Regions from separate parts of the Burkholderia sp. AU33423 genome, predicted to be linked through region 1. Evidence: predicted binding sites of a transcription regulator. Region 1 holds the regulator's gene; each other region holds the start of a gene.
What was found. The regulator FNR, encoded in region 1, switches genes on or off when oxygen is low (the NO sensors DNR and NnrR bind a similar motif). The targets are predictions, from matches to a motif close to TTGATNNNNATCAA.
Positions count from the first base shown of each region.

Region 2: CFB50_RS25700 (universal stress protein) is a predicted target of FNR. The motif match lies at 3,712-3,725, and genes of this name have one in related genera.
Region 3: adhP (alcohol dehydrogenase AdhP) is a predicted target of FNR. The motif match lies at 1,860-1,873, and genes of this name have one in related genera.

Region 1 is NZ_NKFH01000006.1:80,586-85,959, reverse strand. Features, by position in the region: gene epsC (serine O-acetyltransferase EpsC) at 1-337, opposite strand, end outside; gene CFB50_RS18190 (hypothetical protein) at 475-708, opposite strand; gene CFB50_RS18185 (DUF3005 domain-containing protein) at 986-1,396, shown strand; gene CFB50_RS18180 (universal stress protein) at 1,973-2,440, shown strand; gene fnr (fumarate/nitrate reduction transcriptional regulator Fnr) at 2,543-3,289, shown strand; gene CFB50_RS18170 (LysR family transcriptional regulator ArgP) at 3,343-4,236, opposite strand; gene CFB50_RS18165 (LysE/ArgO family amino acid transporter) at 4,347-4,967, shown strand; gene CFB50_RS18155 (aldo/keto reductase) at 5,352-5,374, shown strand, end outside.
Region 2 is NZ_NKFH01000007.1:1,584,846-1,590,219, forward strand. Features, by position in the region: gene CFB50_RS25685 (lysozyme inhibitor LprI family protein) at 294-698, shown strand; gene CFB50_RS25690 (response regulator) at 766-1,413, opposite strand; gene CFB50_RS25695 (PAS domain-containing sensor histidine kinase) at 1,410-3,518, opposite strand; gene CFB50_RS25700 (universal stress protein) at 3,843-4,313, shown strand; gene CFB50_RS25705 (cupin domain-containing protein) at 4,684-5,190, shown strand.
Region 3 is NZ_NKFH01000007.1:1,716,651-1,722,024, forward strand. Features, by position in the region: gene CFB50_RS26255 (sialidase family protein) at 1-703, shown strand, start outside; gene adhP (alcohol dehydrogenase AdhP) at 773-1,801, opposite strand; gene CFB50_RS26265 (TonB-dependent receptor) at 2,380-4,458, shown strand; gene CFB50_RS26270 (methyl-accepting chemotaxis protein) at 4,926-5,374, shown strand, end outside.

The sequences.
Region 1 (5,374 bases):
TTTCGAACGCGCGTTCGTCGAGCTCCGCGAACGGCGTATCGGCATGCTCGGGCAGGAACGGCAGCGCGCGGCGGATCTGTTCGGACAGAATGCGCAGCGTGCTCTCGAGCGTGTGGCCGACGTAGAAGTCGACGCTTTCGTCGGTCAGATCGGGGGCGCCGTAGTGCGTCGGAAACATCGACGCGCGCAGGCCGGTCACAATCTTGCAGATCGCATCGCGCGACGGCAGTTCGCGAATGCCGCGTGGATGGCGCGTGCGATGGAGTTCCTCGCGCGACTCGCGCAAGCCGGCAACGATTTCTTCAAGGCCCCACTGACGGGCGGGTGATGTCGACATATGCCAATGCAGGCGGCCGCGCTCGGTCGCACGGCCGCTAATAAAGTGACGGGTTCCGCAAGATTACCGCGTTTTCCGTCCGGGAGCGGCACGCCGGGGATCGGCCGGACGGCCGATGGCACTGGATCGCGACGGCGTCAGATCGTGATGCTGCTCGCGTCGATCCATCGCACGGCCCAGTCGCGCGCGTGCGCGATCGCGTCGCTTTCGTCGTTGAACTGGAGCTCGATCGGGAAAAATCGGTTCGCAACGAGTTCCCCGTCGCTCGATCGGGAGATCACGACGTAGGGTTTGAACGAACCGTCACTGGTACGCGCGGGCGCGCAGTTCAACAGATAACCGCGGTGCGTGAAGGCAGTAGTCGCTTGCATGAATCCGCCACCTCTAGTCCCTTGCTTTGTTGTTCACTACCCGTCTTTAAGGGTGCTGCGGCCCCCGGCGCGGGCAGAGGCGGCGCGACCGAATCCCCTGTCGCCGCTTCGCAGGAAAAGAATCATACTCTGTAGAAAACGGGTCTTCTAGCTGAAATAAATCATGACAAATCAGTGCGCGTCGCGCGACCGCGGCGATCGCCCGCGCGCCTTTTCCCGTCACGCCCGGAACGGGATTTGCTTCGATCCGGAACGCTTCGCCGCGAGGAGAGCCGCGATGGAATCATCCGATCAAACCGATCGTTCGCGTCCGCGCAGCATCGAGCTCGACAACGACGACACGCACGACAGCACGGTCGACACCGACGGCAAGAACCGAGAGGCGTCGCGCCTTGCCGGCGGCGGACCGATCTCGCCCGACGAAATCACGCGCAGCAACGCGTCGCTCGTCAATGCGATGCCGGAAGCCGGCGACGGCTTCGCCGGTTTCGACAGCCGCCCCGGCGGCAATCATCCGGCGTTCGCGCTGCGTGCCGGCTACATGGTGATCGAGAAGGGCTTCGACGCGCCGCCACCCATGAGCGACGCGCTGTTCGGCCCCGTCCACCGGATGTACGGCAGCACGTACTGGCCCGGCCACCAGCGTCGGCCGGAACGCGTCTTCGAGCTGACCGCCGTGCCGAGATAGCCGGCGCGGCGTTTGAATCGATCGTTCGATTGCGCACCGGTATCGGCCGGCAGCCGATGGCCGGGGATCGGCATACGCGATCGTGTGCCGATCCTGCACCGGCAACCGCACGATGCACGAACGAACGATTCCACGCAGCGGCACCGGCAGTGCCATGCACGCCGTGAATTGCGCTGACGCACATGCGTTGATCGAGGTCATGTCGAAACGCCGCGGTTGCGATTGAATGGCGATGCGGGCAATGCATCCGCGTGACCGTCGTGCCGTGTCGATGCGATCGGCGTGCGCGTGTGCGTGCGCCACGCGCGACGCCGATGCGCGCGCATGCCTTCCCGTCGACGATGCAGACGACAGCGACCACCACGTCGCACGACACGCGTCGCGCGTCGCGCGTCGCAGCATGCGCCAGATGCATGGCAGTGCGCCGCGGAAACGGAAGCGGCGCCGCCGCGCGGCACGACCGGCACCTCACTGCAAAGTCCCGGTCATTGGTTTACTCTGCCTCGCAGCCTGCGCATTGCCCAGCCCGATCGGCCATCCGGCCGACTTCGTTTCAACCCGCCACTCGGAGACACTATGTACAAGCGTATTCTGGTTGCCGTCGACGGCAGCGACACGTCCCGCCATGCGTTCGATGCCGCACTGGCGCTCGCGAAATCGCACGGTGCCGAGCTGCAACCGTTCTACGTCGTCGAGAACGCCGCGATCTACTACAACGTGCCCGGCTACGATCCATCCGTGCTGCGCGATCAGCTCGTCGCGCAGGGCAACGCACTCGCGAAGGATTTCACCGCGCTGATGCAGGCAGCGGGCGTGAAAGGCGAGACGAAGCTGGGCGAAGCGACGTCGCTCAACGACGTGTCGTCACTGATCCTCGACGGCGCGAAAGCGTTCGGTGCCGATCTCATCGTGCTCGGCACGCACGGCCGCCGCGGGTTCCGCCGTCTCGTGCTCGGCAGCATCGCCGAGCAATGCGTGCGCCACGCGACGCTGCCCGTGCTGCTGATTCCGGCGGCCGCCAACGTCGACGAACCGGCCGCGTGAGCAGCGTTCGGCATGCGCGCGCGTCGCGACGTTTTGTCACCCGACAGCGCCAAGTTGCGGTGGGACAATGATTCCGTCGATTCAACGCCGGAGTAAACGATCATGCTGACGCCCGTCGCCACACGTCCCGCCGCCACGCCTCATGCCGGTAGCTGGGCTCCTCGCCAGGCCGCGCACTGCTCGTCGTGCGCAATGCGGCACCTGTGCATGCCGCAGGGCCTGGCGCCCGAGGCGCTCAGTCGCCTCGAGTCGGTCATCTGCGCGGCGCGCCCCGTCAAGCGCGGCGAAGCGCTGTTCCGCGAAGGCGACGCATTCGACAACCTGTACGCCGTGCGCTCGGGTTCATTGAAAACCATCGCGACGCGCCACGACGGCCGCGAGCAGGTCACCGGCCTGCATCTCGCCGGCGAAGCGCTCGGCCTCGACGGCATCTGCGACGACACGCATCCGCGCACCGCGGTCGCGCTGGAAGACAGCTCGGTCTGCGTGATTCCATACAGCGCGCTCAAGACGCTCTGCTCCGAAGCCGGTTCGATGCAGCTGCGCATGCACAAGCTGATGAGCGAACAGATCGTGCGCGAAACGTCGCAAACGATGCTGCTCGGTTCGCTGAATGCCGAAGAACGTGTCGCCGCATTCCTGCTCGACGTCTCGTCGCGCTACCTGAAGCGCGGTTACTCGCCGTCGGAATTCAACCTGCGGATGACGCGCGAAGACATCGGCAGCTACCTCGGCATGACGCTCGAAACGGTCAGCCGCACGCTGTCGAAATTCCAGAAGCGCGGCCTGATCGAAATGCAGGGCCGCCACGTCCAGATCGTCGATTTCGACGGTTTGCATCACGTCTGATGTGATGCCGCACGGCGCGCCCCTCTCGCGCGCCGCCTGCGTCACGCGATCAGTCAATCGAGAAACAGCGCGGCGCGCGCCTTCAGCGCCGCGCTGAAATCGTCGAGCCAGCCGATCGACAAACGCCAGCTCTGCCAGTAAAGGTCGATGTCGATCGTTCGCCCGCGCGACATGTCGACCAGTTCACCCGCCACCAGCTGGCGGTCGACCATCCGGTCCGGACACATCCCCCATCCCAAGCCCGTTTCGCACGCACGCAGGTAGCCCGCGACGTGCGGTATCCAGTGCTGCGGCGGATCGAGATCCGCACGCGTCACGCGCCGGATGAAACGCGCCTGCAGCCCGTCCTTCGGATTGAACATCACGCACGGTGCGCGGCGCAGCGCATCGCGCGTAATGCCCGCGTCGAAGTAGCGTTCGTAAAAAGCCGGCGAGCACACCGCGCGATAGCGGATGCGCCCGAGCCGCTCCGACCGGCACCCCTGGATCGGCTCCGCCTGCGCGGTCACCGCGCCCTGCACGCTGCCGTCGCGAATGCGCGACGCGGTGTAATCCTGGTCGTCGATCACGAGGTCGAGCAACGTCTCGCGCTCCGTGCAGAACGGCCCGACCGCGTCGATGAACCACGTCGCGACGCTGTCGTCGTTGACGGCCACGCGCAACGTCGGCCACGCGCTCGCGATCTGGCCCGGCAACGCCGGCATCCGGCCCCCCAGTTCGGCCTCGAGCAGTTGCACGCGCTCGGTGTGCCGGCACAGCAGCGCCCCCGACGTCGTCGCAACGCATGGCTGCCCGCGCTTGACGAGCACGCTGCCGACCCGCTCCTCCAGCAGTTTCACGCGCTGCGACACGGCCGACGCCGTGACGTTCAGTTCCTTGGCCGCCCGCTCGAACGAGCCGTGCCGGATCACGGCCGCGAGGGCATCGAGCAACGCGTAGTCGAGCATTAGATTTCCTTAATCCGCATTAGGTGATTTAGCTTCTCTTATTTTCAAGCTGACCGCAGACTAGCGCTACCCGATTCATCCGTCCACTGCTTCCACTGTTGTCACCCACCATGAACTGGCTCGCTTTTTCCCACGGCGCCGTACTCTGCGGATCGCTCATCGTCACCATCGGCGCGCAGAACGCATTCGTGCTGCGGCAGGGCATCATGCGCTCACACGTCGGCAAGATCGTGCTGCTGTGCGCACTGTCCGACATGATCCTGATCGGCGCGGGCGTGGGCGGCGCATCGGTGCTCGTCGAACGCTATCCGACCTTCGTCCACGCGGTGCTGTACCTCGGCCTCGCGTATCTCGCGTGGTTCGGCATCAACGCGCTGCGCCGCGCGTTCAAGCCGGGCCACGAAACGCTCGACGTGCGCGGCGACGCGGTCGCGCCGCCGCCGCAGAGCGGCCTCGCGATCGTGCTGATGACGCTCGCGTTCACGTGGCTCAACCCGCACGTGTATCTCGACACGTTCCTGCTGATCGGCACGGCCGGCGCACGCGAGCCGGAAGGCGCGCGGCTCGCGTTCGCGATCGGCGCGATGTCGGTCAGCGTCGTGTGGTTCCTCGGGCTCGGCTACGGTGCGCGACTGCTGGCACCGTGGTTCCGCAAGGCCATGGCGTGGCGCGTGCTGGATGGCGCGATCGGCAGCATGGTGCTGTTTCTCGCGGCGGTGCAGTTGCGCTGACCGGTTCACCGTCGCACGGGCGGCCGCTCGCCGCCCGTCGTCCCGCCCGCTCCGGCGCCACGCTGGAGCATCCCTTCCCGCCCTTCCACCCGCTCCCGCCCACGCGCGGTTCCGCGCCCCGCCACGCCAGCCGCAACAAAAATCGGTTCCTGATCGAACGCAGCCACGCGAAGCGCTCACGCAACGGACGGGGTGTCCGTCAACTGCGTCAAATCGCCTGCCATCGCGACGGCGCGCCGCCTGCACGAATCGGAGCGATCGGCGAGAATGTCCGGCGTCCCGCGACAACGGCGTGACCGCACCGCGTACCCCGTCGTCTCGCCGTGATCGTTGCGGCCCATCCCGAAGTTCCATTCCGTCACCCCGCAGATATCGGAGCAGAACATGGCACTACGCACCCTCGGCAC
Region 2 (5,374 bases), on a different contig from region 1:
TCGTGTGACCGGCCAGGCGCTGATCGGAAGGGCGACCGTCGATACGACGAGATGGCGGCGACGGACGCAAGCGGGCAGTCCCGACACGACTACTTCGACGTGACGCCGTTCTTCGAGCGTTAGCTGCCGGTGGCGAACCAACCCTGGCGGCCGCCGGTCGCGCGGCGCCCGCTGACAATCCGCCGCGCGTGCGCTAGCATCGCGGTCGATGTCACCGTGGCAGGGTGGCCGATGCAAACGGGGCGCGGCAACGCACCGGGTTCCACGACTTCAACGAACAACAAGGAGCATCCATGCGTGTCTTGACTGGTCTGCTGTGCTCGCTCGCGCTGGCGGCGAACGTCGCCCACGCGCAGGCGAATTGTGCCGACGCGACGGATCAGGCGGCGATGACGGCGTGCGCCGATCGCGCGTACAAGAAATCCGACGGGGAACTGAACCGGACCTACCAGGCCGTCACCGCGCGCCTGCGCGATGCGCGCCCGCTTGCCGACAAACTCGTGAATGCGCAGCGTGCGTGGATCGCGTACCGCGATGCCGAATGCAACTTCTCCAGCACGAACGCCGAGGGCGGCAGCGCGTATCCGATGGTCGTGTCGACCTGCCTCGACGATCTGACGAAATTGCGCACCGAAACGCTGAAGGGCTATCTGTCGTGCGAGGAAGGCGATCTCGCGTGCCCCGTGGCGGCCAAGTAAGCGGGTAAGCGGGGCGCGCCGCCCGGCCGGCGGCACCTGCCATCCCGCCGCTGCCGGACGCCGTCCGTTACACGTCGTCCGTTTCGTCGAGCAGCTTGTGCCGCATCGCGTAACGCACCAGCGCCGCTTCGTGCGGCATCTGCATCTTTTCCAGGATCCGCGTCTTGTACGTGCTGACCGTCTTCGCGCTCACGCACAGCGCGTTGGCGATCTCGGTCAGCGTCTGGCCGGCTGCGATCCGCCGGAACACATCGAATTCGCGGTCGGACAGCCGCTGGTGCGGCAGCGTCTCGGCCGGCTCGTTCAGGCTCTGCGCGAACTGCTCGGCCATCGCGAGGCTCACGTAGACGCCGCCTGACGCCACCTTGGTGACCGCGCCGACCAGCTCGGCGCTCGCGCTTTCCTTCGTCAGGTACCCGGACGCACCGGCGCGGAACGCGCGCACCGCGTATTGCTGCTCCGCGTGCATGGTCAGCACGAGGACGCGCAGCGCGGGCTTCTCGTCCTTGATCTGCTTGATCAGCTCGACGCCGTTGCGGCCCGGCATCGACAGGTCGAGCACGAGCACCTGCGCGGGCGTGGCGCGTATGAGCGCGATCGTCGACGGGCCGTCGCAGGCTTCGCCGGCCACCTCGAATCCGGTGGCGTTCTGGAGGATGTGTCGCAGACCGTCGCGTACGAGCGTATGGTCGTCGGCGATGAGCACCTTGATCATGAGATGAGCGTTTCCTGTTGGACGGTACTGAGCGGGAGCGCGACGGTGATCGAGAAACCGCGCGCGAGCGCGGTGTCGATCGTCACGGTGCCGCCCAGCATGTGGGCGCGTTCGCGAATGCCGATCAGGCCGAACGATTTGTCTTCATGGGTCGGACCGCCGGGCACCGAGCCGCGGCCGTTGTCCGCGACGCGCAGCACGCAGAAGCCTTCCTCGACGTCGAGCCGCAGCGCGACGCGCGTCGCATCCGCGTGACGCGCGACGTTCGTCAGCGCTTCCTGGACGATCCGGAACAACGTGGTCGCGCCCGCGCTGGTGAACGTGAGCCCGCCGGTTTCGATGTGCCGTTCGACATCGATTCCGTAGCGGTTCGTGAAATCGTTCGCGAGCCATTCGATCGCGGGCACGAGGCCGAGATCGTCGAGCATCACGGGCCGCAGGTCGGCCGCGATGCGCCGCACCGACGCGACCGTCGTGTCGATCAGCCGCCGCATGCCCTGCAGGTGCGTCTGCACGTCTTCGTCGGGTTGTATGCGACCCGGCACGCGCAGCTGTTGTTCGATCACCGACAGATCCATCTTCAGCGCGGTGAGCTGCTGGCCGAGGTCGTCGTGCAATTCGCGCGCGATGCGGGTCTTTTCCTCTTCGCGCACGTTCTGCAGGTTCGCGGACAGTTCGCGCAATTCCTCGCGCGACTGCTTCAGCGCGTTCTCGGCGCGCTGCCGCTCGGTGATGTCGCGCAGCATCACCGTATAGAGCTTGCCCGACGCGTCGCGGATCTGCGAGATCGACGCCTCGATCGGGAACTCCTCGCCGTTGGCGCGCAACCCGAACAGCACCCGCTGGCGGCCCATCTGCCGCTCGGACACGCCCGTCACGCCGAACTGGTCGACGTGCCTGGCGTGCGCGGCGCGGAACCGCTCGGGAATGAAGCGCGACAGCGGCGCGCCGATCGCTTCCATCGCGGACACGCCGAACACCTGCTCGGCCATCGGATTGAAGATCACGACCGTCTGCTTTTCGTCGATCGTGATGATCGCTTCCATCGACGAACGGATGATGCCCATCATCCGCGCCTCGTTGAGGATGCCGCGGCTGCTCGCGCCCGAATCGGCGGCGGAGCGGGCGCGCAGCAGCGCATGGATCAGCACCGCGAATGCGATCGACGCGATCAACCCCGCGGCGAGCACGGTGCCGGCCGCGCGTTGCGCACCGGTGGCGCTCGGGCGGCCATCCGCGGAATACGCGAGCGTCAGCACCGTGCCGCCGAAATTCAGTTCGTCGGTGCGCCGCATCAGGTCGGGCGAAGCCGACGCCTCGTCGGTCGTCGTTTCGACGCTGACGATCGCGCGCCGGTCGCCGCCGGCGGTGATCCATACGTCGATCCCGCGTTCCGCGTCGAGCGCCCGCTCGACCAGGCGTCGCGGGCTCAACGCCGCGAACAGCACGCCGTCGGCGCCGGTTTCACGCGGGCCGGGCGGTGTGGCGGCAGCATGCGGTGACGCGGCAACCGGCAGGAACAGCGTGAAGGTGCGGGCGTCGCGCGACGTGTCGTCGTCGGCCGGGTGGACGCCGAGCGCGACGTCGCCGGTCTGCAGCGCGCGCCCGAGCGGCGCCGCGTCGGACGCGCCGAAACGCACGACCGGTGAATTCGACGCCGGTGCGCTGAGCGCGGCGGTCGCGAGCATGCCGGCCGGCACCGGCTTCGCGCCGGCGAGGGCGGTGCGCGTCGCGGGCGGCAGCGGCGCATAGCCGATCTGGCGGACCGGCGAGCGGCCGCTGTCGAGGTCGAGCATCTCCGCATACCGGCGCCATTGTTCGGGCGTCATGCCCGGGACGAGGCTGAACGCGCCGCGCGCGCCTTCGAGCACGGCCGCGCCGGATTGCAGCTCGTGGCGGAGCATCGCGGTCACGTGCGTCGTGCGGCGTTCGAAACGCGTATGGACGGCGCCTTGCCACTGCTCGCGCACGAGCAGCGCGACGCCGAGCGACAGCACGGCGCCGGCGCACAGTGCAACGACGCCGGCCGCGAGCGGCTGGCGTAACATGATCTGGAGGCGCGTGGGCCCTCGGGTGTCACGCGTCCGGGTTCCACTTGCGGTCATTCGATTGGCATTCTGTTGTCAGGGGCTGCTCGCTGGCACCGGGAGCAGCACAGCAAAACCGGGTAAAACTCGCACCGGCTGCACGCAACGTCTATTTTCAAGATGAAATTGTGCGCGATTTACACGTTTTTTGTAATGGGGCCACTAGAAATTGCGGCAACCGGCGGGAAGCAGCGGGCGCGCCGGCCGCGCTTTGACGCGCATCAACGGGCGCGTCGGCACGTGGGGCAGACTGTTCGGCAGGCCACCCGGCACCGGGCCGGGGGGCGATAACGGGCCGCCGTCGCGCGACGCGCGATGCGTGCCCGGTCGGAGGGACGGACCATGTACAAGCGGATTTTCGTCGGGCTCGACGGCAGCCCGAGCGCGCGTCTCGCGCTGAACGAGGCGATCCGGATCGCGGCGGCGTCCGGCGGTGAAGTGACCTGCGCGTATGTCGTCGAGCACCGACCGCAGCTCGTCGACGTGGATGCGGGCTTCGCTGCCGCGCGCGAAGGCGATGCGGCCGCGACCGATGCCGTGACGCCGGTGCTCGACGATGCGAAGGCGGTGCTCGCGCAGGAGCATGTGTCGGGCACCGTGCGCGCGCTCGACGCGTACGGCGAGGATGTCGCCACCGTGCTGATGCGCACGGCTGCCGAAGCCGATGCCGACCTGATCGTGATGGGCACGAGCGGGCGGCATGGCCTGCGCCGGCTCCTGCTCGGCAGCGTCGCCGAATCGCTGCTGCGCGCGGCCGACCGGCCCGTGCTGCTGGTGCGGCACAACGAGCCGGGTACGGCGGCGACTGCGTGACGCACGCGGCAACGCGCCGACGTTGACGCACGGGCGGTCGCGGGCGGCGACCGTCTCGCGCATTCGTCGGATGACCGCCCGATGAAACGGAAACGCACGCCGCGCGGCATGTGAGCGCGGCTGTCGCTGCCGTCACATTGGCCGCGCGAGGGCAGCATGCCCGATGCCCCTTCACGGGCGCGATCGCGTGCCGGCGGTTGCATCCCGACACGCAGTTCTGGCAGCATCGACCGGTGTCCGCTTGTTCGCCGCGCGCATGGCCGCGGCGATCGACGCAGCAGCATCCGGCGATATGCGGTCGCGCTCGCGATGAGCGAAGCGAGGCCGTACGCCGGGTGCCCGGTTCCTTACCTTACCGACGTCATCCGCCATGCCGATCTCCGCTACCGACCTGATTCGCCAGTTCGACCTGCAGCCGCATCCCGAAGGCGGCTATTTCCGCGAAACCTACCGTGCAACCGATTCGGTCGTGCGTCCGGCCGACGGCGCGCCACGCGCCGCGTCGACCGCGATCTACTACCTGTTGTGCGACGGCGCGTATTCGTCGTGGCACCGGATCCGTTCCGACGAAGTCTGGCATTTCTACGCGGGCGACCCGATCGAAGTGTGGGTGCTCGACGAGCGCGACGGGCTGACGATCCATCGGCTCGGCAACCCGCTCACGCATCCGGGCACCGTGTTCCAGGCGGTCGTCCGGGCCGGAAGCTGGTTCGGCGCGCGCTGCGCGGCGCCGGAGCACGTCGCGCTCGTCGGCTGCACGGTGGCGCCGGGCTTCGAGTTCGCGGAATTCGAACTGGCCGACGCGGCCGCGCTGGCCGCCTCGTTTCCCGACTACGCGGAACACGTCGGGCAGCTCGCCCAGCGCACGGACATGTGACGGTCACGGCGGTGCCGCCAAGGGCGCGAAGCCCGTGCCGACGGTGCGTGTTCCGCGCGGTCGCGGCCAAACCCGTTTAGAATGCCGTGGTGCATCGGGTCGGCCGCGGGCGTGCCGCGGCAGCCGTTGCCCAGCGGTGCCGACGGCCCTCGTCGCACGGCTGCATGCCCTCCAGGAGCGCCGC
Region 3 (5,374 bases), on a different contig from region 1:
CGGCAACCAGATCGTCGTCGATCCGAGGAGCGGCACGCTCTACGATTTCTTCGACCTGATCCAGCCGCCGTTCAGCAAGGCGGCCGGCAAGGTCGCGTTCATCAAGTCGACCGACGACGGCGCAACGTGGACGCAACCGCAGGTGATCGCCGGCCTGCAGACGGTCGGCGTCACGGATCCGGTCACCGGCGAACCGGTGCGCACCGGCGACATCATTCCGGAACCCGCGATCGATCCCGCGTCGGGGCAGCTGTACGTCGTGTGGCAGGACAGCCGCTTCAACGGCGGCACGTACGACGAGATCGCGGTATCGACGTCGAAGGACGGCGGCGCGACCTGGAGCGCGCCACAACAGTTGAACACGCCGACCGGACGCCCTGCGTTCAATCCGTCGGTGCGCGTCGACAACACGGGGGCCGTGATGGTCACGTACTACGACTTCCGCGACCTGCAGGCCGGCAACACCACGACGCTGCCGACCGGCTTCTGGCGCAAGATCTCGCATGACGGCGGCACGACGTTCGGCGACGAGCGGCGTGTCGGCGGCCCGTTCGACATGAAGCTCGCCCCCAATGCCGAAGGTTTCTTCATCGGCGACTACCAGGGGCTCGACGTGCTTCCGTCGTCGTCGTTCCATCCCTTCTTCGTCCAGACCAACGCGGGCAACCTGACGAACCGCACCGACGTGTTCTTCGCACCATGACGCTTGCGTGACCGCCACGCCGCCGCACGACGCGATTCGTCGCGCGGCGGCGTGTGCGTGTTCACGGCATCAATGCATGTCGGTCAGCACGATGCGCCCGTCGACCTTGCCTTCGCGCAACTTCGCGAACACGTCGTTGATGTTGCCGAGCCGGTCGCGATGGATATGCGCGCGCACCAGGCCATCGGCTGCGAAGTCGAGCGATTCCTGCAGGTCGCGCCGCGTACCGACGATCGACCCGCGCACGGTGATGCCGTTCAGCACGGTCGAGAAAATCGGCAACGGGAAATCGCCCGGCGGCAAGCCGTTGAGCGCCACCGTGCCGCCGCGCCGCACCATCCCGAGTGCCTGCGCGAACGCGCTGCGCGACACGGCCGTGACGAGCACGCCGTGCGCACCGCCGATCTCCTTCTGGATCACCTTGGCCGGATCGTCGATCGACGCGTCGATCGTCAGTTCCGCGCCGAGCTGCCGCGCCAGCGCGAGCTTGTCGGGTGAAATGTCGACGGCCGCGACGTGCAGACCCATTGCGCGCGCATACTGCACGGCCACGTGCCCGAGGCCGCCGATACCGGAAATCGCGAGCCACTGGCCCGGGCGCGTATCGGTCACGCGAATGCCCTTGTAGACGGTGACACCCGCGCACAGGATCGGCGCGATCTCGTCGAACGCAACCTGCGCGGGCAAATGGCCGACGTAGTCGGGATCGGCCAGCACGTATTCCGCGTAGCTGCCGTTCACCGAATAGCCGGTGTTCTGCTGGCCGTGGCACAGCGTTTCCCAGCCCGTGTGGCAGTACTCGCAATGGCCGCAGGCCGTGTAGAGCCACGGCACGCCCACACGATCGCCCTCGCGCACGTGCGTGACGCCCGCCCCGACCGCCGCGACGATGCCCACGCCTTCATGGCCCGGAATGAACGGCAACGCCGGCTTGACCGGCCAGTCGCCGTCGGCCGCGTGCAGGTCGGTGTGGCACACGCCCGACGCCTTGATGTTGACGAGGATCTGGCCGGGCCCCGGTGTCGGCACAGGTACTTCCTCGATGCGCAGCGGTTCGCCGAATGCGTGCACGACGGCCGCTTTCATGGTTTGGGTCATGGGTCGCTCCTGCCTGGTCGAAGAGCGATCCAGTATCCGGTTTCGGAATCGAAGGACGTTGATACGTATCAACACCCGGGCAATGCACAGCGATGGCCACCGCTACAAGACGTCGCACCGTCGCGCGACGCTGAATCGCACTGGCCCTGACTCAGGAGCGGAGGTCCGCGCCTGCCGCATCGATCGGCGCAGGGCTGCGTCCGGCGGGCAGCTTCGACGGACACCGAACGCGGGCAACACGCACCTGGCCGGCGCATCGGCAACGCGTCGGCATGCGCATCGCATCACCCGGTTCAGGCGATCGCTCCGAACACCGCGCGGACGATTTCCGCTCCCGCCACCATTCCACCCATCCGACGGAAACCCGACAGGATCCCGCCATCCGGCTTGGATTTTGAAATGATATAACATATCATTTCGCGTGCTCGTCCGCCTGACGCCGTTCCACTTTGGGTGGCCGAGCCTCGCCGAGCCATGTTCCAACGGGTCACTGCGCGCCGTAGACGCAACAATATATCGTATCCAGCCGTGACCTGCATCGCTCGTTATCCGATCCGATTCCAACCGATTCACCGACCATGCGCGACCTCCCTCGTCTACCGCTTCGCCCGCTCTCGTCCCTTTCGCTGATGCTGTTCGCCGCCGTCGCGCACGCGCAGACCGAACCGCCCGCCGTGTCCGGCACGCCGCCGACCACCGCGCTCGCCCCGATCTTCGTGACTGCGAACCCGCTCGGCGACAACGAACTGATCGCACCGACCGCCCAGCTTTCCGGCGATGCGCTGACGCGCCGCCAGGCCGATTCGCTCGGCGAAACGCTGAACGGGCTGCCCGGCGTGTCGACCACCACCTACGGGCCGATGGTCGGCCGCCCGATCATCCGCGGGATGGATGGTGACCGGATCCGGCTGCTGCAGAACGGCGTCGCGGCGTACGACGCCTCGTCGCTGTCGTACGACCATGCGGTGCCGCAGGACCCGCTGTCGATCGAACGCGTCGAGATCGTGCGCGGCCCGGCTGCGCTGCTGTACGGCGGCAATGCGGTGGGCGGTGTGGTCAACACGATCGACAACCGGATTCCGCGCGAAGCGATCCAGGGCGTGACGGGTGCGCTCGACGCGCGCTACGGCGGCGCGAATTCCGTGCGCGCGGGCGCCGCGCAGGTCGAAGGCGGCAACGGCCGCTTCGCGTTCCACGTCGATGCATTCGATCGCGAGACGAGCAAGCTGCGGATTCCCGGCTACGCGCGCAGCAGCCAGCAACGCGCGATCGACGGCCTCGACACGCCGCAGCCGTACGGCAACGTACCGAACAGCGACGGCCGCGTGCACGGCGGCGCGGTCGGCGCGTCGTACACGTGGGCGGACGGCTTCGCGGGCCTGTCGTACAGCGGCTACGAATCGAACTACGGCTCCGTCGCGGAAAGCGACGTGCGGCTGCGGATGCGCCAGGAGCGCCTCGCGCTCGCGTCCGAGGTGCGCAACCTGAGCGGGCCGTTCACGAAGCTGAAATTCGATTTCGCGTACACCGACTACCGTCACAAGGAAGTCAACAACGGCGAGACGGCGACCACCTTCCGCAACCGCGGCTACGAGGCGCGCATCGAAGCGCAGCATCGCAAGATCGGCCCGTTCGAAGGCGCGATCGGCGTGCAGTTCGGCCAGAACACGTTCTCCGCGCTCGGCGACGAATTGCTCGTGCCGTCCACGCGCACCAACAGCGTCGCGCTGTTCGGCCTCGAGGAATGGCAGGTCGTCCCGGCGCTGAAGCTGAGCCTCGGCGGCCGCTTCGAACACGTGAAGGTCGATCCCGATCCGGCCGGCGTCGAGAAATTCGCGGGCGCGCAGCCGCGTGAATTCAACGCGGGCAGCCTGTCGGCCGGCGCACTGTTCTCGCTGACGCCCGTGTGGTCGGTGGCGGCCAACGTCGCATACACCGAACGCGCGCCGACCTTCTACGAGCTATATTCGAACGGCCCGCACGATGCGACCGGCCAGTTCCTGATCGGCAACCCGAACGCGTCGAAGGAAAAGGCGGTGTCGACCGACCTGTCGCTGCGCTATGCGAGCGGGCCGAACCGCGGCAGCGTCGGCGTGTTCTACAACCGCTTCTCGAACTACCTGACCGAGTACAACACGGGCCGCGTCGTGAACGGCGACGACGAGCCCGTCGCGCCCGGCACCGACGGCGCGCTGAACGAAGCGATCTATCGCGGCGTGCGCGCCGAGTTCTACGGCATCGAGCTGGACGGCAAGTGGCGTGCGTTCGCGCGGCGCGGCCATACGGTCGATCTCGAACTGACGGCCGACTACACGCACGCGCGCAACGTCGACACGGGCCAGCCGCTTCCGCGCATCGCGCCGCTGCGCGCAACGCTCGCGGCCGACTACGGTTACGGCCCGTTCGGTGCGCGCGCGCAGGTCACGCACGCATGGTCGCAGCATCGCGTGCCGGACAACGACTTCTCGACGGACGGCTACACGTCGCTTGGCGTGATGCTGACGTACAAGTTCCGCATGGGCCCGACGCACTGGCTCGCATACCTGCGCGGCGACAACCTGACGAACCAGGAGATCCGCTACTCGACGTCGGTCGTGCGCGGCTTCGCACCGGAAGGCGGCCGCAGCGTGATGGCCGGGTTGCGCACCACGTTCTGACCCTCTCAAGGTCCGCGGCGCCCGCCGCGGGCCTCGTTCCGGCGCCCCCCTGCGCCGCGAATTTCCGTTGATCAGCCATTACCGCCAATCGCGTCGGCATTCGCCGACAACGCGCACGGGTTCCCTCCCCAATTGAATCCAAACTAAATCCCGATATTCATCCATAAATCGAAAAGAATTCATCATACAAATATTAGCAAAACGAAGACTATTGTTTCACCCACGAAAACTGGTTTCAAATTCCACGTATAAACCTTTTAATTACGGGCACTCCGCCGATTCTTGATCAAAATCAAGAGTTCCCGCCCAGCAACGATCCCAGCGCTAAAAAAACTAATATCAGGGTTTTCGAAGGGTAAAGAAACATCCCGCATACCCGTTAATTCCGGCACGAGCCCGTATCTGGTCGAACAATAAATCCAATTCGTCAACCACACGCACAGAGGCACACTGTGAAAATCGCCAGAATGAGCATCAAAACAAAACTCCTTGGCGGCTTCGGCCTGCTCGCCGCGGTCGTCGTGATCGTGTCGGGCATGGGACTCAAGGCGCTATCCGCTACGAACGCCGAGTTTTCCCGCTACATGAACGGCATCAATGCGCGGGCGGCCGTTTCCGCGCACATCCGCACCGCGGTCGACCGGCGCGCGATCGCCGCGCGCAATCTCGTGCTCGTGACCAAACCGTCCGACCTCGAGCTCGAACTGGCCGAGGTGAACCAGGCGCACAAGGACGTGCAGGCGCACCTCGCGAAGCTCAAGGACCTGATGGCGAACGCGACGGACACCTCCGATCGCGCACGTGAACTGGTGGCCGACATCGTGCGCATCGAAACCAGCTACGGGCCCGTCGCGCTGCGCATCGTCGGGCTCGCGCAGGCCGGCAAGAAAGACGAGGCGACCGCCGACATCGACGA